4 regions of the Cedecea sp. B1(4) genome follow, and region 4 is predicted to be linked to each of the others. Evidence: predicted binding sites of a transcription regulator. Region 4 holds the regulator's gene; each other region holds the start of a gene.

Region 1 (6,080 bases), on a different contig from region 4:
CAAATAGCCGTTAAAATTATGCGTTTTAGAGTGTATATGTCTGAGTTTCGTGCTCAGGAAAGGGTTATCCTGTGCTGTACACTAAAAGAGATAATCGTCAACGCCGCGGATTTACCCGGCTTTGGCACGTTTTCATAGATTAAGAGGATTAAGGTATCTCATGGCTGAATGGAGCGGCGAATATATCAGCCCCTACGCTGAGCACGGTAAGAAGAGTGAACAAGTAAAGAAAATTACGGTTTCCATTCCTCTGAAAGTGTTGAAGATCCTCACCGACGAGCGCACGCGTCGCCAGGTGAATAACCTGCGTCATGCGACCAACAGTGAATTGCTGTGTGAAGCTTTTTTGCACGCCTTCACCGGCCAGCCGCTGCCGAACGATGCTGACCTGCGTAAAGAGCGCAGTGATGAAATCCCGGAAGATGCGAAGGTCATTATGCGTGAACTGGGGATCGATCCGGATACGTGGGAATATTAAGATCTGGTGTTAAGGCGTCTGCGGGCGCCTTTTCTTATTGCGTTACCGGATAACAGACACAAAAAAGGCGCCTTCAGGCGCCTTTCTCTTTCCAGAGTGCGAAACTTATTTTTTCGCGCCTGGTACGCTGAAGCGCTTGTTGAAGCGATCAACACGGCCGCCGGTAGCAACATCACGCTGTTTACCAGTGTAGAACGGGTGGCACTGACCACATACGTCCAGGTTCAGATCGTGACCTACGGTGGAGCGGATCTTGATAACATTACCGCAAGAGCAGTTTGCAGTAATTTCTTCGTATTTAGGATGGATATCTTTTTTCATGGTAAACCTCGGTAAAGGCCGCGTCGCTCTTCCAGCCCTAACGCCAGACACCACGCGATGTTAATAAATTAGGTTTTTTTGATACCAAAACTGCGCATCAAAGGCGGCGAATCATACAGAAATTGCTCACCCGGTGCAAACTGATCCGCAATTTTGCAAGCGCACAGTGTACACTAATACGTCATTTTTTTCAGCCTGGATGCTTTCATGCCCGTAGCCCACGTTGCTCTGCCGGTTCCGCTGGCCCGTACCTTCGACTATCTGCTGCCAGAAGGCGTGCAGGTTAGCGCAGGCTGCCGCGTACAGGTGCCGTTTGGCAAGCAACGCGAAGCTGTCGGTATCGTCATGTCGGTCAGCCAGTCGAGCGATCTGCCGCTGGAAAAACTCAAGCCCGTTGGCGAAGTTCTCGATGGGCGCTCGCTGTTCACGCCGTCACTCTGGCGCGTGCTGCTGTGGGCTGCGGAGTATTATCATCACCCGATTGGCGAAGTGCTCTTTCACGCTCTGCCAATTCTTCTTCGCCAGGGGAAACCTGCGCACCATGCTCCGCTCTGGTACTGGTTTGCTACGGAAGAAGGAAAAGCCGTTGATCTGAACAGTCTCAAACGCGCGCCTAAACAACAGCAGGCACTGGCGGCGCTGCGGCAAAATATCGTCTGCCGGCATCAAATCGGCGAGCTGGAAATCAGTGAGCCGGGGTTACAGGCGCTGAGAACAAAAGGCTTGTGTGATTTAAAAAGCGCGGCGCCTGAGGAAGAAGACTGGCGGGCAAGCTATGCCGTTGCCGGTGAGCGGCTGAGACTGAATACGGAACAGGCCACCGCCGTGGGGGCTATCCATAGCGAATCTGACCATTTCTCCGCCTGGCTGCTCGCCGGCATCACCGGCTCCGGCAAAACTGAGGTTTACCTCAGTGTGCTTGAAAATGTGCTGGCGCAGGGCAAGCAGGCTTTAGTGCTGGTGCCCGAAATTGGTCTGACTCCGCAAACTATCGCCCGCTTCCGGGAGCGTTTTAACGCGCCGGTTGAAGTCCTGCACTCCGGGCTGAATGACAGTGAAAGGCTCAGCGTGTGGCTAAAAGCACGGAGCGGTGAGGCGGCCATCGTCATTGGGACCCGTTCTTCTCTGTTCACGCCGTTCTGCCGTCTCGGCGTCATTGTCATCGATGAGGAACATGACAGCTCCTATAAACAGCAGGAAGGCTGGCGCTATCACGCTCGCGATTTAGCCGTTTACCGGGCGCATGCTGAAAACATTCCGATCATTCTCGGCTCGGCAACGCCAGCATTAGAAACTCTGCACAATGTTCAGGTGGGAAAATATCGCCAGCTACGCCTGACTAAACGTGCTGGAAACGCACGCCCGGCTCACCAGCAGGTTGTTGACCTGAAAGGGCAGCAGCTCAAAGCCGGCTTAGCCCCTGCACTGCTCAAAAAGATAGGCGAGCATCTTGCCGCAGATAACCAGGTGATCCTTTTCCTTAACCGCCGCGGCTTCGCACCTGCCCTGCTCTGCCACGAATGCGGCTGGATTGCGGAATGCGCACGGTGCGATCATTACTACACGCTGCACCAGGGCCAGCGCCATCTGCGTTGCCACCATTGCGACAGCCAGCGCGCGATCCCGCAGCAGTGCCCGCAGTGCGGCTCCACGCATCTGGTTCCGGTGGGAATGGGGACCGAACAACTTGAACACAGCCTTGAGCCGCTGTTCCCGAACGTACCGATTTCCCGCATCGACCGCGATACCACCAGCCGCAAAGGCGCACTGGAACAGCAGTTGGCCGAAGTGCACCGGGGCGGCGCGAGAATTCTTATCGGCACACAAATGCTGGCTAAAGGGCACCACTTCCCTGATGTCACGCTGGTCGCCTTACTCGACGTAGACGGCGCGCTTTTCTCCGCAGATTTCCGTGCCGCCGAACGCTTTGCCCAGCTCTACGTCCAGGTTTCTGGTCGAGCGGGGCGAGCCGGTAAGCAAGGTGAAGTCCTGCTGCAAACGCACCATCCTGAACACCCTTTGCTGCAAACTCTGCTGACCAAAGGCTACGATGCGTTTTCAAGCCAGGCATTGAGCGAGCGCCAAACGGTATTTTTGCCGCCGTACACCAGCCATGTATTGATTCGGGCCGAAGATCAGAACAACCACCAGGCCCCGCTATTTTTGCAGCAGTTGCGTAATCTGCTGGAGGCCAGCCCGCTGCGCGATGAGCAGCTCTGGATCATGGGGCCAGTCCCCTCGCTGCAGCCCAAACGCGGCGGGCGTTTTCGCTGGCAAATATTGTTGCAGCATCCATCGCGCGGGCGCCTGCAAAAACTGGTCAGCCATTCACTCACGCTGATCAACACGCTCCCCGAAGCCCGGAAAGTAAAATGGATGCTGGATGTCGACCCTATCGACGGGTAGCACAATCGGGCTGGTTATGCGAAGCCGATCGAAAAATCTAATACTCATCACATTTCTTGTGAAAAATTTGTAACCGCTTACAGCCAACTTCTGCTAAGAATGTGATGACTGTCAGACACACAGGAGTGTTGACGATAGCGGCGTGCATGTGAGGAGAAGAAGTGAAGCCGAAGAAACCGGTGGTGAATGCCACCATGAAAGATGTCGCCGTGCAGGCAAAAGTGTCTACTGCAACGGTATCCCGCGCCTTAATGAACCCGGACAAAGTTTCACAAAGTACCCGTAATCGCGTGGAACAGGCGGCGATTGAAGTGGGGTATTTGCCTCATTCTCTGGGGCGTAACATCAAACGCAGCGAATCACGCACTATTCTGGTCATCGTGCCGGATATCTGCGATCCGTTTTTCAGCGAAATCATCCGCGGTATTGAAGTTACCGCAGCTTCACACGGCTATCTCGTGCTGATTGGCGATTGCGCCCACCAAAATCAGCAGGAAAAAACCTTCATCGACCTGATCATCACCAAACAAATTGATGGCATGCTGCTGCTGGGCTCACGCCTGCCGTTTGACGCCAGCAAAGAAGAGCAACGCAATCTGCCGCCGATGGTCATGGCCAATGAGTTTGCCCCTGAGCTGGAACTGCCCACGGTGCATATCGACAATCTGACCGCCGCCTTTAACGCCGTTTACTATCTGCAAGAGCTCGGGCATCAGCGCATTGCCTGTATTGCCGGGCCTGAAGAAATGCCGCTTTGCCATTATCGCTTACAGGGATACGTTCAGGCACTTCGCCGCAATGGCATCGTCGTCGATCCTCACTATATTGCGCGCGGTGATTTTACCTATGAAGCAGGCGCCGCAGCGCTGGCACAGCTTATTGCCCTGCCCGAACCCCCAACCGCCATTTTCTGCCATAGCGACGTGATGGCGCTAGGGGCGCTGTCTCAGGCAAAGCGCAGCGGGCTTAAAGTCCCGGAAGATTTATCGATTATGGGCTTCGACGATATTGCCCTGTCGCAGTTCTGTGACCCGCCCCTCACCACCGTCGCACAACCCCGTTTCGATATTGGTAAGGAAGCTATGCTGCTATTGCTGGACAACATGAACGGCCAAAACGTTAACAGCGGCTCACGCCTGCTGGACTGCGATCTTATTGAGCGAGGCAGCACTGCCGCGCCCGGCAGCAGAAATTGAGCCGTTTTTAAGACTGCATAAACTGGTCAAAGCCCCGCCCCTTAAGTAACATGGCGGACTGATAAACGAATAAAGACAGCGAAACGATAGTGGCACAACGAGATTATGTAAGCCGCGGGCAATCGGCAGGGACGCGGCGCAAAAAAAGTACACCCCGCAAAAAGCAACGTAGTCTGCCCTCCGTCTCTCCAACGATGGTTGCCATTGCGGCCGCAGTCGTGGTGGCCTTTGTCGGCGCTCTTTACTTTATTACTCACCATAAGAAAGAAGAGATTGACGCGCTCCCTGGCCACAAAGTGACCGGCAATGGCTTGCCGCCAAAACCGGAAGAGCGCTGGCGTTACATTAAAGAGCTGGAAAACCGCCAGCCTGGCGTACGTGCGCCTACCGAACCTACCGCCGGCGGCGAAGTCATGAACCAAAGCCAGCTAACCAACGAACAGCGCCAGTTGCTGGAGCAAATGCAGGCGGATATGCGCCAGCAGCCTACGCAGCTGAATGAAGTCCCGTGGAATGAGCAAACCCCTGCCCAGCGCCAGCAAACGCTGCAGCGCCAGAAACAGATTGTGCAGCAAACTCAGCCTGTGCAACAGCAGCAGTGGAACACGCAGACGCAGCAGCCTCGCGTTCAGCAGCGTGTAGCGGAACAGCCATACCAGCAGCCAAAAACTGTGCCGCAGCAACAGCCGAAAACCTCTACGGCAAATAATCAGCAGCCGTATCAGGATCTGCTGCAAACGCCACCACACAGCCAGCAAAAAGCGCCACAGCAAACCAAACCGGTTCAGCGTGAAGCTCAGCCTGCACCAATTACGCGTGAGCCAGAAGTGGCTAAGCAGACTCCTGCTGCTCAGGAGAAAAAAGATGAAAAACGCTGGATGGTGCAGTGTGGTTCATTTAAAGGTAGCGAACAGGCGGAAACCGTTCGTGCTCAGCTGGCGTTTGAAGGCTTTGACTCCCGCATTACCACCAATAACGGCTGGAACCGCGTCGTCATTGGGCCAATCAAAGGTAAAGAGAATGCCGATGGCACTATCAATCGGCTGAAGATGGCTGGACATACCAGCTGTATTCGTCTTGCCGCCGGGGGTTGAAACCCCAGAATTGCCCCCCATTTATAATGGCATTAGGCCCTGCGCACCGCGCAGGGCTCCTGTTTAGCTGATGCAAAAGGGGTCCGATCGTGACAACAATAGTAAGTGTACGTCGTAACGGCCATGTGGTTATTGCCGGAGATGGTCAGGCCACGCTGGGTAACACCGTCATGAAAGGTAACGTCAAAAAAGTACGTCGCCTGTACAACGATAAAGTGATCGCGGGTTTTGCCGGCGGTACTGCGGATGCCTTCACGCTGTTCGAACTGTTTGAGCGCAAACTGGAAATGCATCAGGGTCACCTGGTGAAAGCCGCCGTTGAGCTGGCGAAAGACTGGCGTACCGACCGCATGCTGCGCAAGCTTGAAGCGCTGCTGGCCGTGGCCGACGAAAGCGCGTCGCTGATCATCACCGGTAACGGCGATGTCATCCAGCCTGAAAACGATCTGATTGCCATTGGCTCCGGCGGCCCGTACGCCCAGGCCGCAGCCCGTGCCCTTCTGGAAAATACCGAAATGGGCGCGCGCGATATCGCTGTGAAAGCGTTGGATATTGCAGGTGATATCTGCGTTTATACCAACCACT
Region 2 (6,080 bases), on a different contig from region 4:
TTCCGCTACCGGGGCCGGTAGCGTAAAGGCAGGCGAGTAAACAGCAGGAAGGTGGCATGTCTGCACAACCAGTCGATATTCAAATTTTCGGTCGTTCATTGCGCGTGAATTGTCCGCCTGAACAACAGGATGCGCTGAATCAGGCTGCGGAAGAGCTGAATCAGCGGTTGCAAGATTTAAAAGTTCGCACTAGAGTCACAAATACCGAGCAGCTGGTGTTCATCGCAGCACTTAACATTTGCTACGAACTGGCTCAGGAAAAGTCGAAAACCCGTGACTACGCCGCCAATATGGAAGAGCGTATTCGGATGCTACAGCAGACCATCGAACAAGCATTGCTTGAGCAAGGTCGCATTGCAGACCGACAGGGTCCAAAGTTTGAATAACACTTCGCAGTTGACTGTGGTAGAGTAACTTCGAAGACAAAATTTCTCTGAGATGTTTGCAAGCGGGCCAGTCCCCTGAGCCGATATTTCATACCACAAGAGTGTGGCGCTCCGCGGTTGGTGAGCATGCTCGGTCCGTCCGAGAAGCCTTAAAACCATGACGACACACTCACCTTGAACCAAGGGTTCAAGGGTTACAGCCTGCGGCGGCATCTCGGAGATTCCCTCTTTACTACCCGACCATCATGACGCATACCCCGTTAACCTCAACGCTTCGTCAGGACATTCGCCAAACGATTCGGCAGCGACGCCGGTCGCTCACTCCCCCAGAACAACAAACCTTTGCCCTACAGGCTGCTGAACGCATGCTGGCGTTTGAGCCGGTTATTCGTGCTCAGACCGTAGCGTTGTTTCTCTCGTTCGACGGGGAACTGAATACCACCCCGCTGATTCAGTCTTTATGGCAGGCAGGCAAAAACGTTTATCTCCCGGTGCTTCATCCTTTTAGCCCCGGCAACCTGCTGTTTTTACGCTACACGCCGCAAAGTAACCTGGTCACCAATCGCCTGAAAATTCTTGAGCCTAAGCTGGATGTTCGCGACGTGCTGCCGCTGAATAAGCTGGATGTACTGGTCACGCCGCTGGTGGCCTTCGATGAAACAGGCCAGCGTCTGGGGATGGGCGGCGGGTTTTACGACAGAACGCTGCAGAACTGGCAGCAGCACGGTTTCTACCCGGTTGGCCTGGCGCATGATTGCCAGCAGGTGGAGACGTTGCCGGTAGAACAGTGGGATATTCCTTTGCCTGCCGTGGTGACGCCATCGCGCCTTTGGCAGTGGTGATGCCCCTTCCCCCTTCGGGGAAGAGGCCATGGTCAGATCAGTACAGCAGACGGGCGCGGATAGTGCCCGGAATCGCTTTCATTGACTTCAGCGCTTTCTCAGCCACATCTTCCGGCGCATCAATATCAATTACTACGTAACCCATGTGCGGCGTGGTCTGCAGGAACTGAGCGGCAATGTTGATACCCTGCTCAGCAAAGATCTGGTTAAGCGCGGTCAGAATGCCAGGGCGGTTCTCATGAATGTGCAGCAGGCGGCTGCTGGTGCCCCCGTGCAGCGGCAGAGAAACTTCTGGGAAGTTAACCGCAGACAACGTAGAGCCGTTATCCGAGTATTTCGCCAGTTTGCCCGCCACTTCCAGGCCGATGTTTTCCTGCGCTTCCTGAGTTGAGCCGCCGATGTGCGGGGTCAGGATCACGTTGTCAAACTCGCACAGCGGAGAGTTAAACGGATCGCTGTTGGTGGCCGGTTCGGTCGGGAAGACGTCGATAGCCGCACCAGACAGATGCTTGCTCGAAAGCGCACCGCACAGAGCAGGAATATCTACCACCGTACCGCGAGAGGCGTTGATCAGCAGCGAGCCCGGCTTCATCAAGGCCAGCTCGTTCGCACCAATCATGTTTTTGGTAGAAGCGTTTTCCGGCACGTGCAGACTAACCACATCGCTCATATTCAGCAGGTCGGAGAGATGCTGAACCTGAGTCGCGTTGCCCAGCGGCAGCTTGTTTTCGATATCGTAGAAGTAGACGTGCATCCCCAGGGATTCAGCCAAAATCCCCAGTTGCGTACCGATGTGGCCGTAGCCAATGATGCCCAGCTTTTTACCACGGGCCTCAAAAGAGCCTACCGCCAGCTTGTTCCACACGCCACGGTGAGCTTTGGCGTTAGCTTCAGGAATGCCACGCAGCAACAGCAGCAATTCACCAATCACCAGTTCGGCAACGGAACGGGTGTTCGAGAACGGGGCGTTAAACACCGGAATACCGCGCTTCGCCGCCGCATCCAGATCAACCTGGTTGGTGCCGATGCAGAAGCAGCCTACAGCCACCAGTTTTTCAGCCGCGGCAAAGATCTCTTCGGTCAAATGGGTGCGGGAGCGCAGGCCAATGAAGTGAGCATCACGGATCGACTCTTTGAGCGCTTCGGAATCCAGCGCGCCTTTATGGAATTCAATGTTGGTGTATCCTGCTGCACGGAGGCTGTCTACCGCCTTCTGGTGCACGCCTTCCACAAGCAGGAATTTAATTCTGTCTTTATCCAGTGATACTTTTGCCATTTCCCGACCCTATTTTCAGTGCTGTTGTATTCGTTTTTAGGCGGTGATGCGCCACCGCCTATAAGTTACCCTTCTGTCAAAATATCAAAATCTACGTTTGGGGCAATATGAACGATTGCGTCGCCGTATCGTCAGGCGGGAATAAGGCGGTGAGAGTCAGAATAAAATGCTGAGCGGGAGAGTGAACCAGGTATGAATCACAGCACTGTTACCGAAATGTGATATATGTCACCAAATATGCGGTTAAAATAATTTGTCATTTTTTATACGGTTTTTTGGGGCGCCGAACGCGCCCCGGTCAGATCATTTCACGATGGTTTTTACGCCGTCAGCGGTACCGATCAGCGCCACATCCGCGCCACGGTTCGCAAACAGGCCCACGGTAACAACACCGGGCATACCGTTGATGATGTTTTCCAGCTTCATCGGCTCCATGATGCTCAAACCATGCACATCCAGAATGATGTTACCGTTGTCCGTGACCACGCCTTGACGGTACTCCGGGCGACCACCCAGTTTTACCAGTTCACGCGCGACGGCGCTGCGCGCCATAGGAATCACTTCCACCGGCAGCGGGAAGTTACCGAGAATATCAACCTGCTTGGAGGCGTCCGCGATGCAAACAAACTTGTCGGCAACGGAGGCGATGATTTTCTCGCGGGTCAGCGCTGCACCACCGCCTTTAATCATCTGCATCTGATGGTTGATCTCATCGGCACCGTCGACGTAGACGCCTAATGAATCCACCTCGTTGAGATCGAAAACGGGGATCCCAAGACTTTTCAGTTTCGCGGTGGAAGCGTCGGAGCTGGAAACAGCACCTTCAATCTGGTGTTTGATGGTGCCCAAAGCATCAATAAAATGCGCGGCGGTTGAGCCCGTGCCCACGCCCACAATGGTGCCCGGCTGCACGTACTGGAGTGCTGCCCATCCGACTGCTTTTTTCAGTTCATCCTGCGTCATAATTTTATGCCTGTGATGTGGAAACTGACGCGCATTATAGAGCATGCGTCGGAAAATTGTCCCCGGCTTTGCCGCAATGCAAACCCCATCACGTTCAAACACACTGTCAGCTTGCTGATTTGGTCTGAATCAGCGGCAAATTTATGTCATAGTGACTGCACGACGAAATCAGGAGCAGATGAACAACAATGAAACGCCCGGACTACAGAACGCTGCAGGCGCTGGATGCGGTAATTCGTGAACGAGGATTTGAGCGTGCGGCGCAGAAGCTGTGCATTACTCAGTCGGCGGTGTCACAACGTATCAAGCAACTGGAAACGATGTTCGGCCAGCCATTGTTGGTGCGCACCGTGCCGCCCCGTCCCACCGAGCAGGGCCAAAAACTGCTGGCACTTTTACGTCAGGTGGAACTGCTGGAAGAAGAGTGGCTGGGCGATGAGCAAACCGGCTCCACGCCGCTGCTGCTTTCGCTGGCCGTTAACGCCGACAGTCTGGCCACCTGGCTGCTACCGGCCCTTGCGCCGGTTCTGGCCGACTCCCCCATTCGCCTGAATCTTCAGGTGGAAGATGAAACCCGCACTCAGGAACGCCTGCGTCGCGGGGAAGTGGTTGGGGCGGTGTCCATCCAACCTCAGCCGCTGCCGAGCTGCCTGGTGGATCGCCTGGGCGCGCTGGACTATCTGTTTGTGGGGTCGAAAGATTTTGCCGAGCGTTACTTCCCGAATGGCGTCACGCGGTCGGCGCTGTTAAAAGCCCCTGCCGTAGCCTTTGATCATCTCGACGATATGCATCAGGCATTTTTACAGCAGAACTTTGATCTGTCCCCCGGCAGCGTGCCGTGCCATATCGTTAACTCCTCGGAGGCCTTTGTGCAACTGGCTCGCCAGGGCACAACGTGCTGTATGATCCCGCACCTGCAAATTGAGCGCGAGTTAAATAGCGGGGAATTAATTGACCTGACACCGGGTCTGCTGCAGCGCCGCATGCTCTATTGGCACCGCTTTGCACCGGAAAGCCGCATGATGCGCAACGTGACGGATGCGTTGCTGGAGTACGGGCACAAGGTCTTGAGGCAGGATACGGAATAACGCTTTGATTAACCCTCGCCGGATGCGGCGAGGGTTAAGGTGAAGATCACATCTTACTGAGCAGGTGCCGCCGGGGTTTGTGCGCCCTGCAGTTCAAACACCACATCGACCTGATCGTCAAACTGAATAGTCTGCTGATCGTAGGTATCCTGAGCGGAAGCCGGTGCAGCCGCGTCCGCTTTCATCATGCGAACCATCGGCGCGGGCTGGTAGTTAGACACGTGGTAACGCACGCTGTAGACCGGGCCCAGCTTGCTGTTAAAGCCTTCGGCCAGCAGCTTCGCCTGGCGGGTTGCATCGTTAATCGCTTCTTTACGTGCTTTGTCTTTGTACTCTTCCGGATGCGCAACGCCCAGCGACACGGAACGGATTTCGTTCAGACCGGACTTCAGCGCACCATCCAGCAGCTCGTTCATTTTATCCAACTGACGCAGGGTGACTTCCACCTGGCGTACCGCACGGTAGCCCTTCAACTGAGTCTTACCGTCTTTCAGGTAGTCATACTCTGGCTGTGTGCGCAGGTTAGCGGCATTGATGTCCTTCTTCTCTACGCCATTTTTCTGCAGGAAGGTCAGGTATTGCGCCACGCGATCGTCGGCCTGTTTTTTGGCAGAAGCGGCGTCCTTAGCGGACACGTTGACTTCGATAGCGAGCGTGGCGATATCAGGAACGGCATCGACGCTGGCTGTCCCGGAGGTGACCACGTGAGGGCCGTTTGGCAACTCACCTGCCTGCACAGAAACAGAACCTAATCCCATTAACGCGGCTAATGCTAAAATTTTAAACTTCACTGTAACTCCTCCGTGCTACGTTCCACTGTGATTACGCCGATCAACAAACTCCCGACGTCTGCCAGCAAGCTTAGCCTGTAATGGTAACTTGTCTATCAGATTATGGCGAATTAGCCCACTAGTGCCGCGATGTGCTGCACGCCATCCCGGGCCAGCTGAGCGGCAATAAACCACATCACAATCCCAACCACCCCGTTGATAATGCGCTGTGCTTTTGCGGTACGAAGACGAGGGGCCAGCCAGGCGGCAAGAATAGCCAGGCCGTAAAACCAGAGAATGGAGGCGCTAATGGTTCCCAGCGCGAACCAGCGTTTTGCTTCTTCCGCAAGCTGGCCTCCCAGGCTACCAAGTACCACAAAGGTGTCCAGATAGACGTGCGGGTTGAGCCAGGTCACCGCCAGCATGGTGACCACGATTTTCCAGCGCCCCTGCTTCAACACTTCGGCCGAAGCCAGCGCCACGTTGCTGCTCATCGCCGTGCGCAGCGCACCCCAGCCATACCACAGCAGAAATGCCACGCCGCCCCAGGTGACCAGCGCCAGCAGCCAGGGAGACTGCATCAGAATGGCGCTGCCGCCAAAAATCCCGCCGCAAATCAGAATGATGTCGCTCAACGCACACAGGGAAGCAATCATCAGATGGTACTGGCGACGAATGCCCTGATTCATCACGAAGGCATTTTGCGGCCCCAGCGGCAGAATTAGCGCGGCTCCCAATGCAATACCCTGAAAATA
Region 3 (6,080 bases), on a different contig from region 4:
CATGATCTATTTTCAGGATCTTATGCCTGGACAGGCAGGGGCCGCCACCACGCTGTATACCAACACCACGCGCGTAGGTTGGATCATTGCCGGTTCACTCGCCGGCGTGGTGGCCGAGATCTGGAACTATCACAGCGTCTTTTTCATCGCACTGGGGATGATAGCCGTCAGTATTTATTGCATGGCCCAAATCAAAGATATTTAAGGTGCCGTCGCGGCTTCAAGGTGGAGCAGGTAGGTCATTGCCTGCTGGCGTGAGGTACCGCACATCTCTCTGGCAGGCTGGAGGCCGCCGCAGACTTTAGGCCGCAAAGGCGATCCAAACAGCTTGCAGCGCAGGCGTTCGTCCAGCTGAATACAGGGCGTGTTGGCGGGCTTCCCCTCCGGCATACCGGGGATAGGCGTTGATATAGAAGGCGCAGTACAGCAAGCGCCGCAGTCAGGACGACAATCCATTTACGTTTCCACCGGCGTCAAAAGGTGCGTGACAATAGCAGACCCACTGCCTGCGTCAATCTAACAATTCATTTAACATCATTCCTGCTTTCAGGATACACTTGCGCCACAACGACTACGGATCGGTAACGTTTTGTCACGGCGCAATCACTTTCACCAAACAGCCTGCTGGCTGGCGCTGCTTGCCGTTGCCATGCTGTTTATTGCACCGGTTATTTCAAAATCGCTGATGCACCATTCAGCCTGCGAACACAGCAGCATGATGATGACAATGGACATGTCTGACATGGACCATCACATGCCTGTGCCCGAACCGTGCCCTCAGGCGTCAATGCCGCACAATATGCTGATGTCCGGCCCGGGCATGTCGCCGGGAGAAGAAATCGCCTGCGGCTATTGCCAGCTGCTGATCCACCTGCCTTTTATTGAATTCTGCCTCACCGTTTTACTACTGTTATTGTTGATTTGCGTGCGCCGGACGCCGGTGGTCGCACTCTGCTGCGCGGCGATTTCTCGCCCCTGGTCACCTCACCCGGCCCGCGCCCCGCCCTCTGCTGCCTGTTACTTCGCTTAAAACACCAATAATTAACCGCGTAATGCCGAAGGCAACGCTGAAGCGTTGTCTCGAGTTGTTCTTTTTATAAAGAGCGTCAACGTTACGCCTGAAGGACAGTAAGGCAATGATGAAAACACATTTAAAGCCGCTGGTATCCTGGATACTGCTGGCTATCACTTCTCCCGCAGCCATCGCGGCGGGTTCGCATGACACGATGACTATGCCGGACAATGCCGTGATGATCGTCACCTCTCCGGCATCATCACCGCTGGAAGTTGTGACCTCCCCTAAAACGCCGCGTCAGCCTGTGCCAGCCAGCGACGGATCTGACTACCTGAAAACCATCCCCGGTTTCTCACAAATCCGCAACGGCGGCACCAACGGCGACCCGGTTTTTCGCGGCATGTTCGGTTCTCGCCTGCGTATTCTGACCAATAATGGTGTAATGCCGGGGGCCTGTCCGGCCAGAATGGATGCCCCAAGTTCATATATTTCACCGGAGAGCTTTGATCTGCTGACGCTGATTAAAGGGCCGGAAAGCGTGCTATGGGGGCCAGGTAACTCCGCGGGAACCGTCCGCTTCGACAGGGAACCGCCGCGCTTTGATAAAGCGGGCATCCAGGGCACGGCCAGCTTGCTTACTGCCTCTAATCAGCGCTGGGACAGCAATGCAGACGTCAGTCTGGGGAGTGAAGAGGGCTATCTACGCCTGATTGGCAATAAGTCCCATTCCGGCGATTATGAAGACGGCAACGGCAACCGGGTAGCCTCAAAGTGGGATAAATGGAACGCCGATGTTGCGCTGGGCTGGACGCCTAACAAAGACACATTGCTGGAGTTGACGGCTGGTAAAGGCAACGGCGAAGCCCGCTACGCGGGCCGCAGTATGGACGGTTCCCAGTTCAGGCGCGACAGCCTCGGGGCGCGCTTTGAAATGTCGAACATCGGCGAGGTGTTCAACAAGTTTGAAAGTAGCGTCTACTACAACTACGCCAATCATATTATGGACAACTATTCCCTGCGCTCGCCGGGGACAATGCCCAGCGGCATGTCCGGCGGGCATATGGCCTCCTCGATGGGCATGGATATGGGCAGTTCGATGGACATGGGTTCATCCATGAGCATGAATATGCCGATGGCGATGGCGATGCAGCTCGATCGCCGCACGGTTGGCGGGCGCATGATGGGCACGTGGCTGTGGTCTGACTACGAACTGCGCAGCGGTATCGACGGGCAGCAAAGCACCCACCGCAGCAAACAGGACGCCGGCTGGAAGCAGGATGCCCGTTTCCAGGACGCAGGTATATTTAGCGAACTGACCTGGAATGCCACCGACAGCAGCAAAGTTATCGGCGGGGCGCGCCTCGATCGAACTCGCGTCAATAATGATACGGACGCAGGTGCCAGCGTGCGGAGCAAAACGCTACCGGCAGGTTTTGTGCGCTACGAACAAACGCTGAGCGATATCCCCGTCATGCTGTACGCTGGCGTGGGCTACACCGAGCGCTTCCCGGATTACTGGGAGCTGTTTTCCCCCACCTACGGGCCGGACGGCACTAAAAATGTCTTCGATAAGCTGAAAACGGAAAAAACGACGCAGCTGGATATTGGCGCCCAGTACAGCGGGGAGCGCTTCAACAGCTGGGTTTCCGCGTACCTTGGCCGGGTGAATGATTTTATTCTCTTCCGCTATGACCCCAGTAACGCCCGTGTCAGTCAGGCAGATAACGTGGACGCCACCATTATGGGAGGCGAAATGGGCATGAGCTACGCGCTGACCGAAGCCTGGAAGGCGGACGCAAGCCTGGCGTATGCCTGGGGGCAAAACACCAGTGACCATCAGCCGCTGCCGCAAATAGCTCCGCTGGAAACGCGCCTGGGCCTGACGTGGGAGCGAGGGGACTGGAGCAGCACCGGCCTGCTGCGGCTGGTCAGCAGCCAGCATCGCGTGGCGCTGAATGAGGGTAACGTGGTCGGGAAAGACTTCGATAAAAGCAGCAGCTTTGCGATTTTTTCCGCCAACGCTGCTTACCGTCTAAGCAAAGCCATCAAGCTCAGCGCAGGGGTCGATAACCTGTTGAACAAAACCTACAGCGAACACTTGAACCTGGCGGGCAATAGCAGCTTTGGCTATTCGTCCAATACCCCGGTCAATGAACCAGGCCGGACGGTCTGGGGCAAAGTGAACGTCACGTTTTAATTACCTGGCCCCGGTTGTCGGGGCCATTACGCTTAATCATTTCCCAGCCAGGAGGCTGATATGCTTACAAAACTTCGTACGCCAGAAGGTAAAAAGTTCCTTATCGCGGTTGCCATCGTTTTCACTATTGTCGTGTCGCTTATTTCGAAGGTGACCTTTGAAGGCGTGGAAGAGCAGTACAACTGGCCAATGGAACAGTGGACGCTGGACATGTTTATCATGCAGGGCGCATGGGTCACTATCTACACGATCATGTTCACTATTCTATGTTCGCTGCCGTTTGCTTTCTATTTCTTAGCGCCTAAGGATGGCCGCGGCTAAGGCGCTTTAAGACACCGGCGTGTCGGCAAAGCAGGATGTTGTCGGCACGTTTGCCTTAAGCCCCTTGCTTTTGTGCTTCTTTATTAAATCCGCTTGCCTGAAACGCGCCTCACGAGTACTTTGACGCAATATTTTCGCATCTCAATTTTTGACAGGAAACACCGATGGCAAGAGCTAACGAAATCAAAAAAGGCATGGTACTCAATTACAATGGCAAGCTGCTGATTGTTAAAGACATTGATATCCAGGCTCCCAGCGCACGCGGCGCAGCAACCCTGTACAAGATGCGTTTCTCCGATGTTCGCACCGGGCAGAAAGTGGAAGAGCGCTTCAAAGGTGATGATATCGTTGACACCATCACCCTGACCCGCCGCTTCGTTGACTTCTCCTATATCGACGGCAACGAATACGTGTTCATGGATAAAGAAGATTACACGCCGTACATCTTCACCAAAGACCAGATCGAGGAAGAGCTGCAGTTCATTCCCGAAGGCGGTATGCCGGACATGCAGGTTCTGACCTGGGACGGCCAGCTGCTGGCGCTGGAGCTGCCGCAGACCGTGGATCTGGAAATCATCGAAACGGCTCCGGGCATCAAAGGCGCTTCCGCCAGCTCCCGTACCAAGCCAGCAACGCTGTCCACCGGCCTGGTGATTCAGGTGCCGGAATATATGGTTGCCGGGGAAAAAATCCGCATTCATATCGCAGAAAAACGCTCCATGGGCCGCGCAGACTAATAATAAATGACGCTCCTTCGGGCGCGTTATGCCTGCTGACAAAGAGGGAAAAACGTGATTTTTCCCCTCTTTGTGATTATCAGCCGAAAATCAACAAATTGATTTTCCTGGTTTTTAATAGATCGTCTGGTGTTTTTCCTCTCGTCAGAGGTCAATCACTGTCTGAGCGCTTCTTAGGGAGCGTTTTTTTTGTTCTCACAACCAAAGTTATTATACCAATTTCACCATACCGCTCTATTATCAGACCTGCATCACACAAAAGCGATTAACTAAACAGACCAATTTTATTTCCTGTCATACAGCTTTACACTGCATAGATTCCCACCTCCCTACACAGGATGCGACTCTATGGATACCCTTGCCACCGCTTCACTTCCGGATACCGTTCAACGGCCAAACTACGACCGCCGCGCGCTTAAAACCCGTATCGTGCATTTTGGGTTTGGCGCTTTCCACCGTGCGCATCAGGCCCTGCTCACCGATCGGGTGCTCAACAAACTGGGCGGCGACTGGGGGATCTGTGAGATTAGCCTGTTTAACGGCGATAAGCTGATGCACGATCTCAGGCAACAGGATCATCTTTTCACGGTGCTGGAAAAAGGGGCGGCGGGAAACCAGGCGCGGGTCATCGGCGCCGTGAAAGAATGTCTGAATGCGAAGCTAGATGGCATGGAAGCCCTCATAGAGAAGTTTTGTGAACCGCAGGTCGCCATTGTCTCCCTGACCGTGACTGAAAAAGGCTACTGCATCGATCCTGCCTGCGGAAAACTTGATCCTACCAATGAGCGGATTATTCACGATCTGGCGTCGCCGGAATCTCCGCATTCCGTACCAGGAATACTTGTGGAGGCGCTAAGCCGTCGCCGTGAGCGTGGGCTAAGCCCGTTTACGGTCTTATCCTGCGATAACATTCCTGATAACGGGCACCTGGTTCGCCAGGCCGTTCTGGGTATGGCCGAGAGTCGAAGCGCCGGGCTGGCAGAATGGATTGCCAAAGAAGTCACCTTCCCCAGCACCATGGTCGACCGCATTGTTCCGGCGGCCACGGAGGAATCGCTGCAGGAAATTGCCGAAATACTAGGCGTACAAGATCCCTGCGCCATTGCCGCCGAGCCGTTTATTCAGTGGGTCGTCGAAGATAATTTCGTCGCCGGTCGCCCGGAATGGGAAGCCGTCGGGGTGGAAATGGTTGACGATGTGGTGCCCTACGAGCAGATGAAGCTGCGGATGCTCAACGGCAGCCACTCATTTCTGGCTTATCTCGGCTACCTCGCCGGTTACCCGCATATTAATGATTGTATGGCTGACGAACATTTTGCCCGTGTAGCAAAGCACCTGATGCTGCAGGAGCAGGCGGTGACGCTGAATATTCGGGGCGTCGACTTGAATCAGTACGCCGCCAGCCTGCTCGAGCGGTTCGCAAATCCGGCGCTAAAGCACCGTACCTGGCAAATTGCCATGGACGGCAGTCAGAAGCTCCCTCAGCGCTGGCTGGAAAGCGTGCGCTGGCATCTGGCAAACGGGAGCAGTTGGCCATGCCTGGCGCTCGGGATCGCAGGCTGGATGCGCTACGTTAGCGGCCTCGACGAACAGGGCCATGCGATTGACGTTCGCGATCCGCTCCAGGGCAAAATCCAGATGCTGGTTAGCGACAGCGGCGAAAACGAACGCGTCAGCGCTCTCCTCAGCCTGAACGAAATTTTTGGTGATGACCTGCCCAAAAACGAAACGTTTGTTGAAAACGTGCAGCACGCCTGGCAGCAACTCATCCGCCTGGGCGCACGCGGCGCGGTCGAAAACTTGCGCTTAA
Region 4 (6,080 bases):
CCACCGCTATACCCGCCCGGAAATGGACATGGCCATCCGCAAGGCACGCGATGCTGGCCGCCATATTAGTTACTTTGGGCCAGACGCCAACGACTTCGGGTTACTGGAACGAACTTTTATCGAATACGGCCAGACCGGCAAAGGGCAAGCACGTAAATACCTGCATACCTACGATGAAGCGGTGCCGTGGAACCAAGTGCCGGGCACTTTTACGCCCTGGCAGCCGCTCCCGGAGCCCACTGACGTCCTGTTTTACGAAGGCCTGCACGGCGGTGTAGTCACCCCTCAACATAACGTCGCCGACTGCGTCGATTTACTGGTAGGCGTGGTGCCCATCGTTAACCTGGAATGGATTCAGAAACTGGTGCGCGATACCAGCGAACGCGGCCATTCACGGGAAGCGGTGATGGATTCCGTAGTGCGATCCATGGACGATTACATCAACTTCATTACGCCGCAGTTCTCACGTACCCATATCAACTTCCAGCGCGTTCCGACCGTAGACACCTCTAACCCGTTTGCCGCGCGAGCCATTCCGTCGCTGGACGAAAGCTTCGTGGTCATTCACTTCCGTGGGCTGGACGACATCGACTTCCCTTATCTGCTGGCGATGTTGCAGGGGTCGTTTATCTCCCACATCAATACATTGGTGGTACCGGGCGGGAAAATGGGGCTGGCGATGGAGCTGATCATGGCCCCGCTGGTGCAGCGGCTGGCGGAAGGCAGGAAAATTGCCTGATAGCGTGAGGGCGGCTTTACACCGCCCTTTTCTACTTACGCTTCAATAATTTCGTAGCTGTGGCTAATCTCGGCGGCTTTCTCCAGCATCAACGTCACCGAGCAATATTTCTCTGCGGTCAGCTCAACGGCGCGGGCAACCGCGCTTTCTTTCAGCTCTTTCCCGGTCACAACAAAATGCAGATGGATGCGGGTAAACAGACGCGGTGCTTCTTCACGACGTTCGGAAGTCAGTTTCACCTCACAATCCGTCACATCATGGCGGCCTTTTTGCAGAATCGACACCACGTCAATTGAGCTACAACCGCCCGCGGCCATCAGCAGCATTTCCATCGGGCTTGGCGCTTTATCCCCGGAGTTACCGTCCATCAGAACTTGGTGGCCAGAAGCGGATTCGCCGAGGAAGGTCATGCCTTCCACCCATTTAACACGTGCCTGCATTTTACCTACTCCCGTAATAAAAATTTCTTTCAGATTACGCGTCTACGTGAAAACTGGCAACGTAAGGCGATCCAGGTCATGCTGAAACGAGACAATACAAGACACTAACCAAAAGCTATGCTAAAACAATCCGGATGCTGCTGCGATACAGAGACGTTTATGCCGTAAGCAGAGGAAACGACTAATTACAGGCCGCAGGGTTAACCTGCCCGCCAGCTCCCAGGGCTTGGGAAAATTTCACGATTGCAACGCCAGACAAGAGGTTCCACGTCTTGTCTTTGGTAGCCAGTTTATAACAGAGGATAACCGCGCATGGTGCTTGGCAAACCGCAAACAGACCCGACTCTCGAATGGTTCTTGTCTCATTGCCACATTCATAAGTATCCGTCGAAGAGCACGCTGATTCACCAGGGTGAAAAGGCGGAGACGCTGTACTACATCGTCAAAGGCTCCGTAGCTGTTCTGATTAAAGATGAAGAAGGCAAGGAGATGATCCTTTCTTATCTGAATCAGGGTGATTTCATTGGTGAATTAGGTTTATTCGAAGAAGGTCAGGAGCGTAGCGCCTGGGTTCGTGCCAAAACAGCCTGTGAAGTAGCTGAAATTTCCTATAAAAAATTCCGTCAGCTGATTCAGGTCAACCCGGATATCCTGATGCGTCTTTCTTCCCAGATGGCGCGCCGCCTGCAGGTGACTTCTGAGAAAGTTGGCAACCTTGCCTTCCTCGACGTGACCGGCCGCATCGCTCAGACGCTGCTTAACCTGGCTAAACAGCCGGATGCCATGACCCACCCGGACGGGATGCAAATCAAAATCACCCGCCAGGAAATCGGTCAGATCGTGGGCTGCTCCCGCGAAACCGTTGGCCGTATTCTGAAAATGCTGGAAGATCAGAACCTCATTTCCGCCCACGGTAAAACGATTGTCGTTTACGGCACCCGTTAATTAGCCCTTATAAAGGCGTGTCGCTTCGGTAACACGCCTTTTTTGTCTCTACAATTCAGGCTATGTGGAAGAGATTAATTTACCACCCGGAAGTTAACTACGCGCTGCGGCAAACGCTGGTGCTGTGTCTTCCCGTGGCTGTCGGCCTGCTGCTTGGCAGCCTGCAAAACGGCCTGCTCTTCTCGTTAGTTCCCGCCTGCTGCAACATTGCCGGGCTGGACACACCACACAAACGCTTCTTCAAACGTTTGATTATAGGCGGCAGCCTGTTCGCCCTCAGCAGCCTTATCCTGCAGCTTCTGCTGCTCTATACCCACATCCCGCTGCCGGCAATATTGATCGTCATGGCTCTGCTGCTCGGCGTGACGGCGGAAATCAGTTCACTTCACGCTCGCCTGCTGCCCGCATCGCTGATCGCCGCTATTTTTACGCTCAGCATGGCCGGTAACATGCCTATATGGAAACCGATGGTGCTCTATATCTTCGGTACCATCTGGTACGGCGCTTTCAACTGGTTCTGGTTCCGGCTTTGGCGCGAACAGCCGCTCAGGGAGTCGCTCAGCCTGCTGTACCGCCAATTGGCAGATTACTGCGAAGCAAAATACAGCCTGCTGACCCAGCATACCGACCCGGAAAAAGCGCTGCCGCCGCTGCTGGCCCGCCAACAAAAAGCCGTCGATCTGATCACCACCTGCTATCAGCAGCTGCATATGCTATCGGCCAACCAGCAAAACGGCTACAAGCGTCTATTACGCGCTTTCCAGGTTGCGCTGGATCTGCAGGAACACATTTCGGTAAGCCTGCACCAGCCTGAAGAGGTGCAAAAACTGGTCGAGCAAAGCCATGCCGAGGCGGTGATCCGCTGGAATGCCCAAACCATCGCCGCGCGCCTGCGCGTGCTGGCAGACGATATTCTTTATCACCGCTATCCAACGCGCTTTACCATGGATAAGCAGATCGACGCCCTGGAAAAAATAGCTCGCCAGAACCCGGACAATCCAGTGGGGCAGTTCTGCCATTACCACTTCAGCCGCATTGCCCGGGTACTGAAAACCCAGCGGCCGCTGTACGTGAGGGATTTAATGGAGGACAGGGAACGCCGTTTACCGTTTTTCCCGGCCCTGAAAAGCTATCTCTCGTTCAAATCCTCCGCTTTGCGCAGCTCCGCGCGCTTAGGTGTGATGTTGACCATTGCCAGCCTGCTGGGCTCCTTCTTACACCTGCCAAAGCCGTATTGGATCCTAATGACGGTGATGTTCGTGACGCAAAACGGCTACGGTGCAACGCGGGTGCGCATTGTTCACAGGGCGGCAGGCACCATGGCAGGGCTGTGTATCGCGGGTATCACCCTGCACTTCCACGTCCCGGACAGCTACACCCTGCTGGCGATGTTAATGATTACGCTGGTGAGCTACCTGTTTATCCGCAAAAGCTACGGCTGGGCCACCATTGGCTTTACCGTCACGGCGGTATATACCCTGCAGCTCATTACCCTCAGCGCCGAGAGTTACATCATTCCCAGGCTCATAGACACTCTTCTTGGCTGCCTGATCGCCTTTGGCGGCATGATCTGGCTGTGGCCACAGTGGCAAACCGGCCTATTGCGTCAGAACGCCCACGACGCGCTGGAGGCAGATCAGGATGCTATTCGGCTGATATTGAGCAACGATCCAGAGCCCACGCCGCTGGCCTGGCAGCGTATGCGGGTCAACCAGGCGCACAATGCGCTGTTTAACTCGCTCAATCAGGCGATGCAGGAGCCAGGCTTTAACTCCCACTACCTGGCAGACATGAAACTTTGGGTGACGCACAGCCAGTTCATCGTCGAGCATATCAACGCCATGACCACGCTGGCGCGCGAACACAACATGCTGACGCCGGACCTGGCGCAGAAATATCTACAGTCTTGTGAGATTGGGTTACAGCGATGCCAGCAAAGGCTGGAGTATGACGGGCCTGGCGGGTCGAACGACGCGAATATCCTGGAATCGGACACGCTGCCCACGGGGCCGTTAAGCACCATGGAGCAGCATTTACAGCGGATTATTGGCCACCTGAACACCATGCATACCATCTCCTCGGTCGCCTGGCGCCAGCGGCCTCATCATGGGATCTGGCTCAACCGCCGTCTGCGACGCTCGGGTTAGCCTTAGCTGGCTACCACGCTGGCAACCGCTTTGGCGAAACGCTGCATCCCTTCCAGGATATCCGCGTCCTCGACAATAAGCGAAGGCGCGAAGCGCATAACGTCCGGCCCGGCGTTCAATACCATCACACCTTCTGCCGCGCCAGCGTAGAGAAACTCGCGGGCACGCCCTTTGTACTTCTCGTTAAGCTCTGCACCAATCAACAGTCCCATGCCACGAATGTCGCTGAAAAGATCGAACTGTGCGTTTATCTTTTGCAGTTGTTCAACGAAAAGCTGACGTTTGTCCGCCACACCTTTGAGAACTTCCGGCGTGTTGATGATATCGAAAGCCGCCCCGGCCACCGCACAGGCCAATGGGTTGCCACCGTAGGTAGAACCGTGGCTACCGACGTGGAACGCGGAGGCAATTTCATGGGTGGTCAGCATAGCGCTTACCGGGAAGCCACCGCCAAGCGCTTTGGCGCTGGTCAGAATATCTGGCGTGACGCCGTAGTTGATGTAAGCGAAAAGCTCGCCCGTGCGGCCCATGCCGGACTGCACTTCATCAAAGACCAATAGCGCCTGATGCTCATCACACAAATCGCGCAGCCCCTGCAGGAACTCCGGCGTCGCGGCGGTCACGCCACCCTCGCCCTGAATCGGCTCCACCACTACCGCGCAGGTATGATCGCCCATCACCGCTTTCACCGCCGCGAGGTCGTTATACGGCACATGAATAATGTCGGCAGGTTTCGGGCCGAAGCCGTCGGAGTATTTAGCCTGTCCACCCACGGAAACAGTGAACAGCGAACGCCCGTGAAACGCATTGTAGAAGGCGATGATTTTGCTTTTGTACGGGCTATGGCGGGTCGAAGCATAATAGCGAGCCAGCTTGAAAGCCGTCTCGTTCGCTTCCGTACCGGAGTTCATGAAGACGACGCGCTCGGCAAAGGTGGCATCAATCAGCTTACGGGCAAGTTTCAGGGCGGGCTCATTAGTAAAAACGTTGCTGGTGTGCCACAGGGCTTCACCCTGGGTCTTCAGCGCCTCCACCAGCGCAGGGTGGCAATGCCCCAGTGCGGTCACGGCGATGCCTCCGGCAAAATCCACATACTCCTTCCCGGCTGCGTCCCACACGCGGCTGCCTTTCCCTTTCACTGGAATAAATTCTGCTGGTGCATAAATCGGCAGAATCACTTCATCGAAGGTTGCCCGCGTAACCGCTGCTTGTTCAGTTGCCATTTATTCCCCACCCGTTTTTATGCGTTAGATTTTAATGAAAATATAATCACGAAATATGCATAAAAAACCAAAAACAGGCAAGTGACAATTCATCTCTGGAGGAAATTCGCCAGCAGCGCATGCCCCTGTTCGCTGAGAATACTTTCCGGGTGGAACTGCACGCCCTCAAGATCCAGCGAGCGGTGACGGATGCCCATAATTTCCTGCTTATCCGTCCACGCCGTAACCTCGAAACAGTCAGGCAGGGTATCGGGATCAATGAGCAGCGAATGATAGCGCGTCACGGTCAGCGGATTATTCAGCCCACGGAATACGCCGCCGCCGTTATGGCTGATGGCGGAGGTTTTGCCATGCATCACCTGTTCGGCCCGCACGATAGTCGCCCCAAACACCTGCGCAATAGCCTGATGTCCGAGACAAACGCCAAGAATCGGTAGCCGCCCGGCAAAGTGATTAATGGCGGCAAGTGAAATACCCGCCTCGGTCGGGGTACAAGGGCCTGGAGAGATCACCAACTTGTCCGGGGTCAGGCGCTCAATATCTTCCAGCCCAATTTCATCGTTACGCTTAACCAACACCTCCTCAC

What was found. Region 4 encodes CRP, which controls carbon source genes, mostly activating them, when cyclic AMP is high. Its sites were predicted from a motif close to ATGTGANNNNNNTCACAT; they were not measured.
Region 1: cytR (DNA-binding transcriptional regulator CytR) is a predicted target of CRP. The motif match lies at 3,305-3,322, and genes of this name have one in related genera.
Region 2: serA (phosphoglycerate dehydrogenase) is a predicted target of CRP. The motif match lies at 2,721-2,738, and genes of this name have one in related genera.
Region 3: ACR6JA_RS11750 (mannitol dehydrogenase family protein) is a predicted target of CRP. The motif match lies at 4,510-4,527, and genes of this name have one in related genera.

What each region holds. Positions count from the first base shown of each region.
Region 1 is NZ_JCAHMZ010000009.1:23,753-29,832, forward strand. It holds gene metJ (met regulon transcriptional regulator MetJ) at 161-478, shown strand; gene rpmE (50S ribosomal protein L31) at 584-799, opposite strand; gene priA (primosomal protein N') at 1,007-3,205, shown strand; gene cytR (DNA-binding transcriptional regulator CytR) at 3,367-4,401, shown strand; gene ftsN (cell division protein FtsN) at 4,491-5,495, shown strand; gene hslV (ATP-dependent protease subunit HslV) at 5,585-6,080, shown strand, end outside.
Region 2 is NZ_JCAHMZ010000006.1:249,718-255,797, forward strand. It holds gene zapA (cell division protein ZapA) at 57-386, shown strand; RNA gene ssrS (6S RNA) at 428-611, shown strand; gene ACR6JA_RS13820 (5-formyltetrahydrofolate cyclo-ligase) at 632-1,228, shown strand; gene serA (phosphoglycerate dehydrogenase) at 1,266-2,504, opposite strand; gene rpiA (ribose-5-phosphate isomerase RpiA) at 2,808-3,467, opposite strand; gene argP (DNA-binding transcriptional regulator ArgP) at 3,656-4,555, shown strand; gene ACR6JA_RS13840 (oxidative stress defense protein) at 4,609-5,346, opposite strand; gene argO (arginine exporter ArgO) at 5,457-6,080, opposite strand, start outside.
Region 3 is NZ_JCAHMZ010000004.1:457,612-463,691, reverse strand. It holds gene setB (sugar efflux transporter SetB) at 1-205, shown strand, start outside; gene ACR6JA_RS11775 (YkgJ family cysteine cluster protein) at 202-456, opposite strand; gene ACR6JA_RS11770 (DUF2946 domain-containing protein) at 590-1,030, shown strand; gene ACR6JA_RS11765 (TonB-dependent receptor domain-containing protein) at 1,140-3,212, shown strand; gene ACR6JA_RS11760 (DUF2534 family protein) at 3,273-3,533, shown strand; gene yeiP (elongation factor P-like protein YeiP) at 3,698-4,270, shown strand; gene ACR6JA_RS11750 (mannitol dehydrogenase family protein) at 4,619-6,080, shown strand, end outside.
Region 4 is NZ_JCAHMZ010000007.1:14,327-20,406, forward strand. It holds gene ACR6JA_RS15425 (phosphoribulokinase) at 1-739, shown strand, start outside; gene ACR6JA_RS15430 (OsmC family protein) at 775-1,179, opposite strand; gene crp (cAMP-activated global transcriptional regulator CRP) at 1,492-2,124, shown strand; gene ACR6JA_RS15440 (YccS/YhfK family putative transporter) at 2,187-4,271, shown strand; gene argD (bifunctional acetylornithine/succinyldiaminopimelate transaminase) at 4,274-5,494, opposite strand; gene pabA (aminodeoxychorismate synthase component 2) at 5,584-6,080, opposite strand, start outside.